Regions from separate parts of the Stenotrophomonas sp. YJH_SMC_29 genome, predicted to be linked through region 2. Evidence: riboswitches for the same ligand, from Rfam matches in the RefSeq annotation. Region 2 holds a riboswitch; the other holds the start of a gene.
What was found. A riboswitch is a leader RNA that binds a small molecule or an ion and turns the genes downstream of it on or off. The one in region 2 is predicted to bind cobalamin.

Region 1 (7,946 bases), on a different contig from region 2:
CGCCAACGACACCAGCACTTCCAGCGGCGCGATCTCGAATACGGCGACGGCCAGGCACAGCAGTTTGTGCGGCAGGCTGGCATTGCCGGTCAGCACCACCAGCAGGCGATAGGCCGCGCGCGCGCCACGCGCCGGCTGGAACAGGCTGTAGATGAAGCCGCGCCGCGACAGCTGTGCCGACACCGCCGACAGCCCGCCATAGCCGGCGTCGCCGGCAAGCTGCTCGCCAGCCTGCATGCGGCGATCACCGCAGGCTGCCGCTGCCGCCACCGCTGCCGCAATGGCGCCGGCCGAAGTGCCGCCGATGCTCTTGAACCGATACTCGCGGGCCAGCGCCAGTACCGCATTGGGGTACACGATGCCGCTGGTGATGCCGCCTTTCATGACCAGATCGCAGTACTTGTCCGCCACTGTCTTGCCCCCGAGCATGCCGTCCGCCGCGTGGGTTGCAGTATGGCGCAGAGGCTTCTCAGGGCCTGAGAACAACGGCGCAGTCCGCGCACGCAATGCGCCGTTCAGCAGAAAGCGTGGCTGCAGGCTTGACCGGCCCGTCCATCGGCGTAGCATCTGCAGCAAGCCAAGGGACAGACCCGCGGCTGCCACAACGACATGAGGGATTCTCATGGAATTCGACTATCTCGTCTTCATCGGGCGATTCGAGCCCTTCCACAACGGCCACGCCGCCGTTGCCCGCCTGGCCCTGAGCCGGGCCCGCAAGCTGATCTTCCTGGTCGGCTCTGCCGATACCCCCCGCAGCCTCCGCAATCCCTGGACCGTGGCCGAACGTGCCGTGATGATCCAGGCGGCCCTCGACGGCCATGGCGACCGCCTGCTGATCCGCCCGCTGCGTGACCACCTGTACAACGAAGCACAGTGGATCGCCAACGTGCAGCGCCAGGTGGCTGACGCCCTGCGCAACGACGGCGCCGCCGCCGATGCCAGAGTCGGCCTGATCGGCATGGACAAGGATGCGTCCAGCTACTACCTGCGCGAGTTCCCGCAGTGGCCGCTGGTGGACGTGCAGCACACCGCCACGCTGTCGGCCACCGAACTGCGGCGTTACCTGTTCGAGGCCGGCGACGTGGACTTCCACGGTGCATTGCTGATGCTGCGTGGCAATGTGCCGGCGCCGGTGTTCGACATGCTCGAAGCGTTCCGCAAGAGCGCGCCGGCCTATGCCCAGCTGGTGGCCGAGTACCGCTTCATCGAACAGTACAAGGCCGCCTGGAAGGATGCGCCCTACGCGCCGACCTTCGTCACCACCGATGCGGTGGTGGTGCATTCGGGCCACGTGCTGCTGGTGCGCCGCCGCTCGGAACCCGGCAAGGGGCTGTGGGCATTGCCCGGCGGTTTCGTCGGCCAGGAACAGAGCCTGCTCGACAGCTGCCTGCGCGAGCTGCGCGAGGAAACCCGGCTGAAGATCCCGCTGCCGGTGCTGAAGGGGTCACTGAAGGGCCAGCAGGTCTTCGACCACCCCGACCGCAGCCAGCGCGGCCGCACCATCACCCACGGTTTCCACTTCGAATTCCCCGCCGGCGAGCTGCCGCCGGTGCGCGGCGGCGATGACGCCGACAAGGCGCGCTGGATACCGGTGAGTGAAGCCCTGGACATGGGCCCGCAGCTGTTCGAAGACCACCTGCACATCCTGGAGTATTTCCTCGGCCGCGGCTGACAGGCCCGGCCTCCCCACCGGCGGATAGACCGCTGGTGCCACCCGACGCGAAGGAGCTTCCGTCATGCACTACCTCGATAATCTTCTCCTCAACACCGACAGCTACAAGGCCAGCCATTGGCTGCAGTACCCCCCGGGTACCGATGCCACGTTCTTCTACGTCGAATCACGTGGCGGCCTGCACGATCGCACGGTGTTCTTCGGCCTGCAGGCGATCCTCAAGGACGCACTGGCGCGGTCGGTCACCCACGCCGACATCGACGACGCTGCTGCGGTGTTCGCCGCGCATGGCGAACCGTTCAACGAGACCGGCTGGCGCGATATCGTCGACCGGCTTGGCGGCCACCTGCCGGTACGCATCCGTGCCGTGCCCGAGGGCAGCGTGGTGCCCACCCACCAGGCACTGATGACGATCGAGTCGACCGATCCGGCCGCGTTCTGGGTGCCGTCGTACCTGGAAACGCTGCTGCTGCGCGTGTGGTATCCGGTCACCGTGGCCACCATCAGCTGGCACGCACGGCAGACGATTGCCGCGTCCCTGCAGCAGACCAGCGACGATCCGCAGGGGCAGCTGCCGTTCAAGCTGCACGACTTCGGCGCGCGCGGTGTATCGAGCCTGGAATCGGCCGCGCTCGGCGGTGCCGCGCACCTGGTCAACTTCCTCGGCACCGATACCGTATCGGCCCTGTGCCTGGCCCGCGCGCACTATCACGCGCCGATGGCCGGCTATTCGATTCCCGCCGCCGAGCACAGCACCATCACCAGCTGGGGCCGCGAGCGTGAAGTGGACGCCTACCGCAACATGCTGCGCCAGTTCGGCAAGCCCGGTGCGATCGTAGCGGTCGTGTCGGACAGCTATGACATCTACCGCGCGATCAGCGAGCACTGGGGTACCACCCTGCGCGATGCAGTGATCGCCTCGGGCGCCACCCTGGTCATCCGTCCCGACTCGGGCGACCCGGTGGAGGTGGTGGCCGAAAGCCTGCGGCGGCTGGATGAAGCGTTCGGCCACGTGATCAACGGCAAGGGCTATCGCGTGCTCAACCACGTGCGGGTGATCCAGGGCGATGGCATCAACCCCGACACGATCCGCGCCATCCTGCAGCGCATCACGGGCGACGGTTACGCGGCCGACAACGTGGCCTTCGGCATGGGCGGCGCCCTGCTGCAGCGACTGGACCGCGACACGCAGAAGTTCGCGCTGAAGTGCTCGGCGGCACGGGTCGACGGTGAGTGGGTCGATGTATACAAGGATCCGGTCACCGATGCCGGCAAGACCAGCAAGCGTGGCCGCATGCGCCTGCTGCGCCGCCTGGATGACGGCAGCCTGCATACGGTGTCACTGCCGGCCAACGGCGACGACACCCTGCCGGTCGGCTTCGAGGACGCGATGGTGACCGTGTGGGAGAACGGGCGCCTGCTGTACGACCAGCGGCTGGACGACATCCGGGCCCGGGCGGCGGCGGGACGCTGAAGGCGTTTGCGGGAGTCAGGGCCCGGTGCGGGTCAACGGGGATCCGACCCCAGGCTTGACCCCTGCGGCCAACAGGTCCACCTTGCACACGCCGAAGGTATCCCTGCCGTGTCTGGATGGTGGCAGGGATTTAAACGGGAATCCGGTGAAGGCGCCTGGCGCGCCCATTCCGGAGCTGCCCCGCAGCGGTGAATGGAAACGAATCCTGCCAACAGCACTGGGCTCACGCCTGGGAAGCGGCAGGGAGTAGGTGGGCTGCGGCCCGTGTCCATCAGCCCGAATACCGGCCCCGGCCGGGGGACACGACCGTCCCCTGATTCGACCTGGACTCTCCGCGGGGAGGGTGCCGGGGCCGTCGCCGTCCTGCGCGCGCAGGCGGTGTGGCCGCGCGCGTCCTGTTCACGGTATCCGGCCAGCCCGCTTCCACGCCCTGACGCACCCGACGATGACCGAGTTCCAACGCCCCACCCTGACCCTGCCCGCCGACGGCAAGCGCCTGCTGCTGCATTCATGCTGCGCGCCCTGTTCCGGCGAAGTGATGGAAGCGATCACCGCCTCCGGGATCGACTACGCGATCTTCTTCTACAACCCGAACATCCACCCGGTGAAGGAGTACGAGCTGCGCAAGCAGGAGAACATCCGCTTCGCCGAGCAGCACGGCATTCCGTTCATCGATTGCGACTACGACACCGACAACTGGTTCAGCCGCGCACGCGGCATGGAGAACGAACCCGAGCGCGGCATCCGCTGCACGATGTGCTTCGACATGCGTTTCGAACGCACCGCGCTGTACGCGCACGAAAACGGCTACGACACCATCAGTTCGTCGCTGGGCATCTCGCGCTGGAAGAACATGGCGCAGATCAACGACTGCGGCATCCGTGCCGCCTCGCGCTATGAAGGCCTGCAGTACTGGGACTACAACTGGCGCAAGGGCGGCGGTGCCAGCCGCATGGTCGAGATCAGCAAGCGCGAGCAGTTCTACCAGCAGGAGTACTGCGGCTGCGTGTACTCGCTGCGCGATGCCAACCGCCACCGCCGCGAGAACGGCCGCGAGCGCATCAGGATCGGCCTGCTGTACTACGGACAGGACGCTGGGACGCCGCAGGGCGATTGACGTGTGCGCATGGGGCGGCCACGCTGGTCGCCCCTTCTGTTGTACCGGAACTGCCATGACCGCCCTGCCCGCCGATGTCGCCCTGCTGGTGATCGACCTGCAGCCGGACTTCATGCCCGGGGGCGCCCTGGCCTGCGACCAGGGCGATGCGCTGGTGGCCCCCATTGCCGGACTGTTGGCGCAACGCCGCTACCGCACGGTGGTGGCGACCCAGGACTGGCACCCGGCCGACCATGCCTCGTTCGCCAGCCAGCACCCGGGCCAGCGTCCGTTCGAGAGCATCCTGCTGCACGCGCAGCCGCAGACCCTGTGGCCCGACCACTGCGTGCAGGGCAGCGCCGGTGCCGCCCTGCACCCGGGCGTGGACTGGACCACGGCCGACCTGATCCTGCGCAAGGGCACGCGCCAACAGGTGGATTCGTACAGCGCTTTCCGCGAGAACCACGGCCCCGAGGGCGAGCGCCCGGCCACCGGCCTGGCCGGCTGGCTGCATGAGCGGCGCATCCGCGAAGTGCACGTGTGCGGCCTGGCCCGCGATTACTGCGTGCTGTGGAGCGCGCAGGACGCAGTGAAGTCCGGCTTCCGGGTGAAGTTCCTGTGGGACCTGACCCGGCCGGTGACCGAAGCCAATGACGCGATGGTGCGCGAGGCGCTGGGCAAGGCGGGAATCGCGATCGCCTGACCCACAACGGTCGTGCCGGCCGCTGGCCGGCTACCTGCGGATGTCGCCTCTGCCGCTTGCAGGGGCCCGGCCAAGGGCAACACAATGAGCCATCCAGCCCTCCAATTACGCCCCCCTACAGATCGCGGGACGGCCGAACCGGGGGCTTTTTCATTGGATGAATGCAGGAAGGCAATGGCATGCCAACGGCGATTCTCATCGATGGTGGTTACTTCGTTAAGCGGTTCCGCCGTATCGAACCTCACAACGCCAACAACGCCGAACGTGCCGCGGAAGTAGCCCATCGGTGGGCACTCGCGCACCTGACCTCCTCAGGTTGTCAGCGACGGGAACTCTATCGGATCTTCTTCTACGACTGTCCGCCCCTGCAGAAGCGAATGCACAACCCGATCTCGGGCACCTGCATCAACTATGCGCGCTCACCCGAGGCGCTCTTCAGAATCGATCTGCACGAAACCCTGAAACAGAAACGCAAAGTGGCACTGCGCCTTGGTCACCTCGCGGATTCCAGTTCGTGGACAACCGATTCCCGAACGCTCGATGCACTTCTGAAAGGCAAGCGCTCATTCTCCACGCTCCTGCCCGAGGATCTGCACCCGGAGGTCAGACAGAAGGGCGTGGATATGCGCATCGGCCTGGACATCTCCTCGCTTTCCCTCAAACGACAAGTCCGTCAGATTGTTCTGGTCGCTGGTGATGCCGACTTCATCCCCGCTGCCAAGCTCGCGCGACGCGAAGGCGTGGACTTTGTCCTGGACCCCATGTGGTCTCCGATACCCCAAGGACTTCTGGAGCATATCGACGGTGTTCGCTCCACCTGCCCCAGGCCTGCAAACAGGAAGGAAGGGAAGGCAGTGATCGAACACGCGATGGTGGGTGCAACCCGACCCTAGCGGAACACCACCGTGCGGTGCCCGTTGAGCAGGATGCGGTGCTCCACATGGCGGCGCACGGCACGCGCCAGCACCAGCGATTCGGTATCGCTGCCCAGCCGCACCAGTTCACGCGGTGCCATCGCGTGGTCCACCCGGGCCACGTCCTGTTCGATGATCGGGCCTTCGTCCAGATCCTCGGTCACGTAGTGCGCGGTGGCACCGATGATCTTGACCCCGCGCGCGTGTGCCTGGTGGTAGGGCTGCGCGCCCTTGAAGCTGGGCAGGAAGCTGTGGTGGATGTTGATCGCACGGCCGGCCAGCGCGCGGCACAGCGTGGGTGACAGGATCTGCATGTAGCGCGCCAGCACCACCAGGTCGATGCGCTCGCGCTCGACCAGATCGATGATCTGCTGCTCCTGCACCGCGCGCGTATCGGCGGTCACCGGCAGGTGGTGGAACGGCACCTGGTAGGAGGCGGCCAATGGCGCGAAGTCGGCGTGGTTGGACGCCACCGCCGCGATGTCGACCTTCAGCTGGCCGCTGTGGGCGCGGAACAGCAGGTCGTTGAGGCAATGCCCCTGTTTGCTGACCAGCACCAGCAGGCGTGCGCGGCGGCGGCCATCGTGCAGCTGCCAGTCCATGCCGAAGTCCTGGGCGAGCGTGGCCATCGCGGCGTGCACGGTCTCCAGCGGCAGGCCGGCGTCACGGTCGAAATGCACGCGCAGGAAGAAGCGGCCGCTTTCCTCGTCGCCGAACTGCTGGGCGTCGAGGATGTTGCAGCCGTGGTCGAACAGCAGGCCGGACACGCGATAGACGATGCCGGTACGGTCGGGGCAGGACAGGGTGAGGATGGAATCGGGGCGCATCGGCACAGTGTAGGGCAGCATCCTGCCCAGCGGCGGGATGATCGCCGATGCAGCCGAACCGATGGGTTCAGTCCCAAGCGATACTTGGCCTCCATCGTGGCAAGCTGGCTGGTCATGAACCTGTTGCAACTGATCCGCAGCTTCACCCGCACCGCAGAGACCGGCAGCATTGCCGCCGCGGCCCGCATCCTTGGCATCAGTGCCACCGCAGTCGGGCAGAACATCAACCGGCTGGAGGCGCATCTGGGCGTACGGCTGCTGAACCGCAGCACGCGCCAGCTGGCGCTCAGCGAAGCCGGGGCGCTGTACCTGGCGCAGGTGCGCCACATCGAGGCCGACCTGGCGCGCGCGCAGGCGATGGTCACCTCCGGCGACATCGAACCGGCTGGGCCGCTGCGCATCGCCTGCAGCAGTGCGTTCGGCCGCCATGTGCTGGCGCCGTTGCTGCCTTCGCTGCAGCAGCGCTACCCGCAACTGCAGCTGGAGCTGCGCCTGACCGACCGCGCCGTGCAGCATGGCCCGGAAGCGGTGGATGCCAGCATCCGCATCGGGGCGCAGCTGGAGGACGGGGTGGTCGCGCGGCAGCTGGCGCGTGTTCCGTTCGTGTTCTGCGCCTCGCCCGCCTACCTTAAGGCCCATGGCACGCCGCAGGAACCCGCTGAACTGGGTCGCCATCGCGGGCTGCTGCACCGCTTTCCCACCGATGGCCGGCCATTGCGCTGGGGCCTGCTGAAGGACGGCCAGCGTGTGGACGCTGCGCTGCCGCCCAGCATGGTCTGCGATGACATCGATGCGCTGGCGTCGCTGGCGGTGGCCGGTGCCGGCATCACCCGGCTGGCCGCGTTCGTGGCCGAGCCATGCCTGCGCGATGGCCGCCTGCAGGCAGTGTTCGGCGCCGACAGCGCGTGGCGGCCGGAACCGATGGACGTCTATTTCTGCGTCAGCGACCGCCGCGACTTCACCGCCAAGATCCGCGCGCTGTTCGAACACCTGCGGGCCGGCATGGCGCCGGCCTGGCGGGTGTGAGCCTCAGCGCGCCTTGAACACGCCGCGTGCCTCGCGCGGCTCGCAGCGCATGTACTGCGGCGCCGCGTCCACGCTGTCACGCAGGGCAGCGGCGGCATGCCACGGCCAGCGCGGGTCGTAGAGAATGCCGCGCGCCAGCGCCACGGCATCGGCGTGGCGATGGCGCAGGATCGATTCAGCCTGCTCGGGCTCGGTGATCATGCCCACCGCGATGACCGGCATGCGCACCTTGGC
Region 2 (7,946 bases):
CTCCCCGCTACCAGCGGCTGTCCGATGAACTGGCCGAGGCCATCCATGGCGGACGTCTTCCGGTCGGCAGCCGCCTGCCCTCGCTGCGGCAGATGGCCTCGCAGCGCAGGCTCAGCCTGAACACCGTGATTGCCGCCTACCGCCAGCTGGAAGATGCCGGTCTGGTGATTCCGCGGCCCAAGGCCGGCTTCGAGGTGGCGCCGCGGTTATCGGTACCGGAACGGTCACTGCGCGATGTGCCCTCGGCCCCGACCGCACCGCTGCAGCAGGTACTCATGGCGCGGGTGCTGGAGGCACAGCGCCGCCCGGGCGTGGTCGACCTGGCCTTCGCCGGCCCGCGCGGTCGGCAGTTCTACCCGGGCGCGCAGCTGGCCCGTCACACCGCGCAGGTGCTGCGCCATGGCCAGCAGACGGTGGAGACCTACGCGCGCCCGAACGGCTCGCCACGCCTGCTGGCGCAGATCGTGCGGCGTGGCCCGCGCATGGGGCTGCATACCCACAGCGAGCGCCTGCTGTTGACCCATGGTGCGATGGAGGCCCTGCAGCTGGCCCTGCGCGCGGTGACCGAACCGGGCGACGCGGTGGGCATCGAGGCGCCCTCCTACTTCAACCTGTACCCGTTGCTGGCCAACCTCGGCCTGCAGGCCATCGAGCTGCCCACCCATCCGCAGCACGGCCTGGAGGTCGATGCGCTGGAGGCGATGCTGGAGCACACGCCGCTGGCCGCACTGGTGGTGATGCCCACCGTGCACAATCCGCTGGGCTGTACCATGCCGACCGCTGCCAAGCAGCGCCTGGCCGAGCTGGTCAATGCACGCCAGCTGCCGCTGATCGAGGATGCGGTGTATGCCGAGCTGCAGTTCTGCGAGCCACCGGCTCCGTTGCTGAAAGCCTTCGATCGCGACGGCTGGGTGATGGTCGTGGGAGGCTTTTCCAAGACGCTGGCGCCGGATTACCGCATCGGCTGGCTGGATGGCGGCCGCTTCGCCGAACGCATCGCGCTGCTGAAATTCCAGTCCACCGGCGGCGAGCCACAACTGCTCGGCGATGCGGTCGCGGCGTATCTGGAGGCGGGCAGCTACGAGCATCACCTGCACCGCATGCGCCGGCTGTACCGCGAACAGGTGGGACGGCTGCGCCAGCTGGTGGCCGAACACTTCCCGGCCGGGACCCGCGCGACCGAACCGCAGGGCGGCTTCCTGCTCTGGCTGGAACTGCCGGGCGTGGACACGCGCGAGCTGTTCGAGCGAGCGCTGCAGGAGGACATCGTGTTCATGCCCGGCCAGGTGTATTCGCGCGGTGCGCGCTATCGCCACTGCCTGCGCCTGTCGTGCTGCCAGACGCTGGATGCGCGCTTCACCGGTGCGGTGGAGCGGCTGGGTGCGATCGCACGGGAGCTGGCGGCTGCAGCACGGTAGTGCCGGCCGTTGGCCGGCACCATCGGGATCACCGGGTGGATGCAGTTGCCGGCCAGCGGCCGGCACTACCCAGGATCAATCGAGCAGGTGCGCGCTCAGCGCTTCGCCGTCCGCCCCCGGCAGATGGGGCAGCCGTCCCCAGCACGGCATCGGCAGCCGCTGCCGCAGCGTGGCGATGTTCTCGTCCTGGCGCTGCATGGCCGGGTCGATGTGGTTGCCGATCCAGCCCAGGCACTCCACGCCACTGGCCTGCAGCGACTGCGCGGTCAGGCGCGCATGGTTCACGCAGCCCAGCCGCATGCCCACCACCAGCAGCACCGGCAACTGCAGTGCTCGCACCAGGTCGAGCTGGTCCAGCGTGGCCGAGACCGGTGCCAGCCACCCACCGACGCCCTCCACCACGACGATGTCGGCCTGCGCGCGCAGTCGCGCGAACGCGGCCACGATCGGCGCCAGTTGCACCTGCACGCCGTCCTCGGCAGCGGCCAGCTCCGGTGCCAGCGGCTGCCGCAGCGCGTACGGGTTCAGATCGGCATAGTCCGGCACCGGCCAGCTGGCCGCCTGCAGGGCCAACGCGTCCTCGTTGCGCAGGCCCTGCCCCAGGTCTTCGCTGCCACTGGCCACCGGCTTCATGCCCACCGCGCGCAGGCCGCGCCGGCGCAGCGCATGCAGCAGCGCGGTGCTGGCCGCGGTCTTGCCGATTTCGGTGTCGGTGCCGGTGATGAACAGGGCGGGCGGCAGCGTAGCGGGCAACGGCATCGATGGGCTCCAACAGGGCAACAGAGCGTGCATTATCGCCGGCCCGGCGCGCTTGCTAGACTGCGGGCATGTTCGCCAACGCCTCGCTCACCGGCAGCAAGCCGGAACAATACGCCCAGCTGCTGGAACAGGCCCGTGGCCTGGTCTACGCCGAGTCCGACCGCATCGCCAACGCGGCCAACCTCTCCGCACTGGTCTACCACGCCCTGCCCGACCTGAACTGGGTGGGCTTCTACCTGTACGACGGCAAGGAACTGGTGGTCGGCCCGTTCCAGGGCCTGCCGGCCTGCGTGCGCATCCCGCTGGACAAGGGCGTGTGCGGTGCCGCCGCCAGCCAGCGCGTGACCCAGCGCGTGGACGACGTCGATGCCTTCCCCGGCCACATCGCCTGCGATTCGGCCTCGCGCTCGGAACTGGTGGTTCCGCTGCTGCGCGGTGATGAACTGATCGGCGTGTTCGACATCGACAGCCCGAAGATCGGCCGCTTCGATGCCGACGACCAGGCCGGCCTGGAAGCCATCGCCCGGGTATTCGTCGAGGCGCTGGGATGAGCGCACCCAAGCTGCGCAACATCGGCCCCAAGAGCGCGGCCTGGCTGCGCCAGGTCGGTCTGCGCAGCCGCGAGGATCTGGTCGCGATCGGTGCGGTGGGCGCCTTCGTCAAGGTCAAGCGCGCCGGCTTCAAGCCCAGCCTGAACCTGCTGTACTCGCTGGAAGGCGCGTTGCTGGACTGCCACTGGCAGGAACTCAGTGAGCCGCAGCGTGAGGCGCTGGTGCAGGATTACGAAGCACGCATCGCCGCGCATCCGCTGAAGGCGGCCGGCCCCGCCTCGGGCCCGGTGCACGAACAGCGCTTCGATGCCGACGATGACGCTGAAGACAGCGTTGCCGAGGATGCGGACGAGGATTGATAGCACCGGTAGTGCCGGCCGCTGGCCGGCAACTGCATGATCTTCGCAGCGCTCCCGAGGCTGCCGGCCAGCGGCCGGCACTAGCGAGGGGTTACGGCTGCTGCAGTTCCAGCAGCTCGCCTGCCAGCCCGGCTTCGCCACGTTCCAGCCATACCCGCAGGCGCGTGCCGTGGTCGATGCGCAGCGCCCAGCACAGCGACATCGGCAGGCCGCAGACCTGCGACAGCACCATGCGCAGCGGGCCACCGTGGCTGACCACCAGCGTCGGCACCGGATCATCCTCGTCCAGCAGGCGGTCGAGCGCGCGCGCGATGCGCCGCTCGAAGTGGCCCCAGCTTTCGCCGTTCGGCGGTGGGAACGCATGCGGATCGGCGTGGAAGGCAGCGAGTGCATCCTCCGGCAGGTCGAACAGCGACTGCCCGTCCCAATCGCCGAAATCCAGCTCTTCCCATTCCTCGTCTGCTTCCACGTCCAGCCCGCGCGGGGTGGCCAGGGCCATCGCCGTGTGCAGCGAGCGCAGCCGCGGCGAACTGATCACCCGCTCCCAGGGCTGCGCGGCGTAGGCATCGACCAGTTCCTGCGGCAGGCGGGCCAGCTGCGGTGGATCGCTGCGGCCATCGAGGAACTCATCCCGACCGTTGCCGGCATGGCGGACCAGGTCGAGGATCATCGCTGCCGGCCGGTCTGTACCTGCCGGCGCGGCGGCGCTTCGAACAGATCAGCGGCGGGGATCGGTAGCGGTTGGAACAGGATCATGGGCAACACTTCCAGAACTGATGCCCCGCGACGGGGCGCTTCATTCTAGCGTGCGCCGCCCTCTGCCTGCCCACCTGCAGCAGCGCTGCGCGCTGGCACGGCGGGCGACATCAGCCGCTTGCCCAAGCGGATCATCGGTGCTTCTACGAATCGATGGCCGAGTGCAGCCAGCGGCAGTACCACCGACAGCGTCATCGCCGCACACAACAGATAGCCAACACTGTTGCCCTGGACGGCAAGCACCCGCGCGAACACCGGACCGAGCACCGCGATGACGATCGGATGCCCGAGATAGAGCGAGTAACTCACCGTGCCCAGCCATGCGGTGATCCGGTTCACGAGCCAACGCGGCGGGCACTGCGAGAAGCCCAGTATCAAGGCCAGGTAGCCCAGCCCCGCCAAATGCCATTGCCAGGGACCGGCGGCACCCCACGTCGTCGAGGACGCGGCCAGGAGCAGCAACAGCACACCCGCCAGGTTCAGGCGGTGTGCCCACCGCCGCGCGCGCGGCACCGGCAACCGGGCGAGTGCACCAAAGGCGTGGAAGCCCACCAGCCCCATCGCGAAGACCGGGGCATGGCGCAACCATCCGTAGTCACCCAGCGAGGCCTGGATACGCTGGCCCAGCACACCCGTCCAGGCCAGCACCACCAGCGCCAGTAGCCCGATCAGCAGTCCCCAGGCGCTGCGCGCCTTGCCGACCAAGACGTAGAGCGCGGGGAAAATGGCGTAGAACAGCATCTCCACGCCCACGGCCCAACTGGCCCACACGATTCCCGTTTCCCAGCCCGGGAACAAGTTGAAAGTGAAGGACAGGTTGGCCGCGATCTCCCCCCATGAATGGCCTACATGGTCGCCGCGGCCATCACGGAACAGGGAGAACATCAACAGCACATAGAAGAGCGGCGCGATGCGAAGGAATCGATGCAGGTAGAAGCTCAGCAGCGGTCGGCCGGTGGCTTGGTGCCGGGGCATGGTGTAGCACAGGGAAAATGCACTGATGACGAAGAACAGCGCAACCCCGGTGGCTCCCATGTGCACGGCAGGCAACCAGCCGGCCGACACCGGTAGTGCCGGTGCCGGCATTGATTGCACGTGGTACAGCACTACGTATACGGCCGCCAGGCCACGCAGGGCATCGAGAAACTGCAGGCGATCCTTCGCAACCATGGTGGCTCGCACGAACGTGAAGAGGCCGATACTCTAACGCCCCCGGCAGGCGATGACTTAGACTGCGCGCACTTCCAGGTGACCTGCGGCCACGGCCGGCAGGTTGAAACGGGAAGCCGGTGACGCGTGATTCCACGCCATGCCGGCGCTGCCCCCGCAACGGTAAGCACGTCAGTTCCAGGCAACAACGCCACTGTGCCCTGTGCATGGGAAGGCGCCTGGACGGTGGCCCCCCGGCCACCCGGCGGCAAGCCCGGAGACCGGCCCGGAAGCCTCAGGTCGCGATGCGGTGGGCATGGCGCTGGATGACCGCAGCCTGCGCTGCGGCGTCGGCGCATGCCTGCCTTCGCGGCTCCTCCCCTTCGCCACGCGGGCGTGCGTGGCACCTGGAGTCCCCCATGAAGCTGCAATCCCGAATGCTGTCCCTGGCCGTGCTGGCCGCCCTGCCCGCGCTGGCCCAGGCCGCCGATGACACCACCGCGCTCGACCAGATCCTGGTCACCGCCACCCGCACCCCGATCGCCCTGCAGGACAGCATCGCGCCGGCGCAGGTGATCGACCGCGCCCAGATCGAATCCAGCCAGGCGACTTCACTGCAGGAACTGCTGCGCGGCCGCGCCGGCATCAACCTGACCAATGCCGGCGGGCTGGGCAAGCAGAGCTCGCTGTTCCTGCGCGGCACCAACTCGGGCCACACCGTGGTGCTGGTCGATGGCGTGCGCATCAACAGCGCCGACCTCGGCCTGGCGATGTACCAGGACCTGCCGCTGGCGCAGATCGAGCGCGTGGAAATCGTGCGTGGCCCGCAGTCCAGCCTGTACGGTGCCGACGCCATCGGCGGCGTGATCCAGATCTTCACCCGCCGCACCCCGGGCGATTTCGCGCCGCACTTCCAGCTCGGCGGTGGCAGCAACGGCCTGCGCGAGGCCAGCGGCGGCATCGGCGGCGGTACCGAGCGCGGCTGGTTCGGCGCCGACATCGCCTACCAGCATTCTGATGGCATCGATGCCTGCCGCGGCTCGGCAACGCTGTTCACCGGTTGCTTTGCCGACGAACATGACCGTGACGGCTACCGCAACCTGTCCAAGAGCCTGCGCGGCGGCTACACCTTCAACGACCAGTGGAGCGTGGAAGGCAGCGCACTGCGTGCCGACGGCAAGAACCACTACGACGGCTACTACAACTACTCGGAAACCCGTCAGCAGGTGCTGGCCGGCAAGGTGCGCTACACCCCGTCCGAGCGCCTGGCATTGACCGCCAATGTCGGCCGCAGCGACAACGAGTCGGACAACTTCGGCGACTTCGGTGCGCGTGGCAGTGCGCAGACCCACCGCGACAGCGCCTCGCTGCAGGGTGACATCGGCTTGGCCGAGGGCCAGCTGCTGAGCACCGGTGTGGACTGGAGCCAGGACAACCTGGATGGCAGCAGTGCCGGCTATCTGGTCGACAGCCGTCGCAACACCGGCGTGTTCGTGCAGTACCAGGGCCGCTTTGGTCGCCACCAGCTACAGGCCAGTGCGCGCAACGACGACAACCAGCAGTTCGGCAACCATGCCACCGGCAGTGTCGGCTGGGCGATGGAACTGGGACACGGCCTGCGCGGCAATGCCAGCTACGGCACCGCGTTCAAGGCGCCGACCTTCAGCGACCTGTACGACCCGTGGAGCGGCGTGCCGACGTTGAAGCCGGAGAAGTCCAAGAGTGCCAACCTGGGGGTTTCGCAGCAGGGCCAGGGCTGGCATTGGGGCCTGGATGTGTACGAGACCCGCATCGATGACCTGATCACCTACGATGCGTCGACGTTCAGGATGCAGCAGGTGGAGAAGGCGCGCATCCGCGGCGCCGAACTGACCGGTGGCATGCTGCTGGCCGGCTTCGACCTCAACGCGCAGCTGAGCTACACCGACCCGCGCAGCCGCACCCGCGGCAGCAGCCAGTTCGACAACTGGCTGCCGCGTCGTGCACAGCAGACCGCGCGCCTGGACATCGATCGCCGCTTCGGGGACTTCCGTGCCGGCCTGACCGTGCAGGGTGCGGGCAAGCGCTATGACGACGCCTCGAATGCGGTGAAGGTGGGCGGCTACGGTACGCTGGATGTTCGCGCCGAATACGCACTGACGCCGTCGTGGTCGCTGCTGGCGCGCGCTGCCAACGTGTTCGACCGCCGCTATGAAACAGTGGCGTGGTTCAACCAGCCCGGTCGCGAGTACCAGCTGAGCGTGCGTTACCAGCCGAAATGACCGCGACGGTCATGGTGGTGCCGGCCAGCGGGCGGCAACATCATGACCTTCGGCGACGTCCTCGGGGTTGCCGGCCAGCGGCCGGCACTACCCGTTGCGTCGGCCCTGGATTGCCGGCCAGCGGCCGGCACTACCCGTTGCGTTGGCCCTGGGTTGCCGGCCAGCGGCCGGCACCACCTGTTGCGTTGGCTGGGTTACCGGCCCGCGGCCAACCCCGGCAACTCACGCAGGTCGTCGATCACTGCCACCGCATGCGCGCTGGCCAGATCCAGGCCGCGCGGGTAGCCGTAGCGCACCAGCGCGATCGGCATGCCGGCCTCTTCGGCGGCGCGGTAGTCGGTCAACGAATCTCCCACCATCAGGCAGGCGTCCACCGGCAGCGCGAAATGCGTAGCGATGTGCCGCAGCGGTTCGCCACTGGGCTTGCGCTGCGGCAGCGAATCGCCCCCCAGTACCAGCGCGAACGCATCACCAATGCCCAGGTGCTGCAGCAGGGGCGGCACCAGTGCTTCGGGCTTATTGGTGCAGATCGCCAGTGGCACGTCGCGCGCGCGCAGCTGCGCCAGTGCGTCGGCCACGCCATCGAACAGGCGCGGGCTGCGCAGCAGGCACTCGCGGTAGTGCACCATGAAGACCGGCATCACCTCGGCCAGGTCGACCTCACGACCGGCGGCGTGCACGGCCTGTTCGACC

Region 1: it holds a riboswitch for cobalamin, as region 2 does, so the genes downstream of both, AC5P9I_RS11785 (epoxyqueuosine reductase QueH) here and btuB (TonB-dependent vitamin B12 receptor) in region 2, are expected to answer to the same signal.

The regions. Positions count from the first base shown of each region.
Region 1 covers NZ_JCAFUK010000009.1:105,428-113,373, reverse strand. The annotation lists gene AC5P9I_RS11800 (patatin-like phospholipase family protein) at 1-429, opposite strand, end outside; gene AC5P9I_RS11795 (bifunctional nicotinamide-nucleotide adenylyltransferase/Nudix hydroxylase) at 623-1,672, shown strand; gene AC5P9I_RS11790 (nicotinate phosphoribosyltransferase) at 1,737-3,146, shown strand; cobalamin riboswitch at 3,225-3,452, shown strand; gene AC5P9I_RS11785 (epoxyqueuosine reductase QueH) at 3,592-4,263, shown strand; gene pncA (bifunctional nicotinamidase/pyrazinamidase) at 4,319-4,945, shown strand; gene AC5P9I_RS11775 (NYN domain-containing protein) at 5,125-5,838, shown strand; gene purU (formyltetrahydrofolate deformylase) at 5,835-6,686, opposite strand; gene AC5P9I_RS11765 (LysR family transcriptional regulator) at 6,801-7,712, shown strand; gene AC5P9I_RS11760 (NADH:flavin oxidoreductase/NADH oxidase) at 7,716-7,946, opposite strand, start outside.
Region 2 covers NZ_JCAFUK010000019.1:52,167-60,112, forward strand. The annotation lists gene AC5P9I_RS17905 (aminotransferase-like domain-containing protein) at 1-1,418, shown strand, start outside; gene bioD (dethiobiotin synthase) at 1,494-2,177, opposite strand; gene AC5P9I_RS17915 (GAF domain-containing protein) at 2,246-2,728, shown strand; gene AC5P9I_RS17920 (TfoX/Sxy family protein) at 2,725-3,087, shown strand; gene AC5P9I_RS17925 (histidine phosphatase family protein) at 3,179-3,757, opposite strand; gene AC5P9I_RS17930 (acyltransferase family protein) at 3,889-5,013, opposite strand; cobalamin riboswitch at 5,073-5,296, shown strand; gene btuB (TonB-dependent vitamin B12 receptor) at 5,412-7,253, shown strand; gene gph (phosphoglycolate phosphatase) at 7,448-7,946, opposite strand, start outside.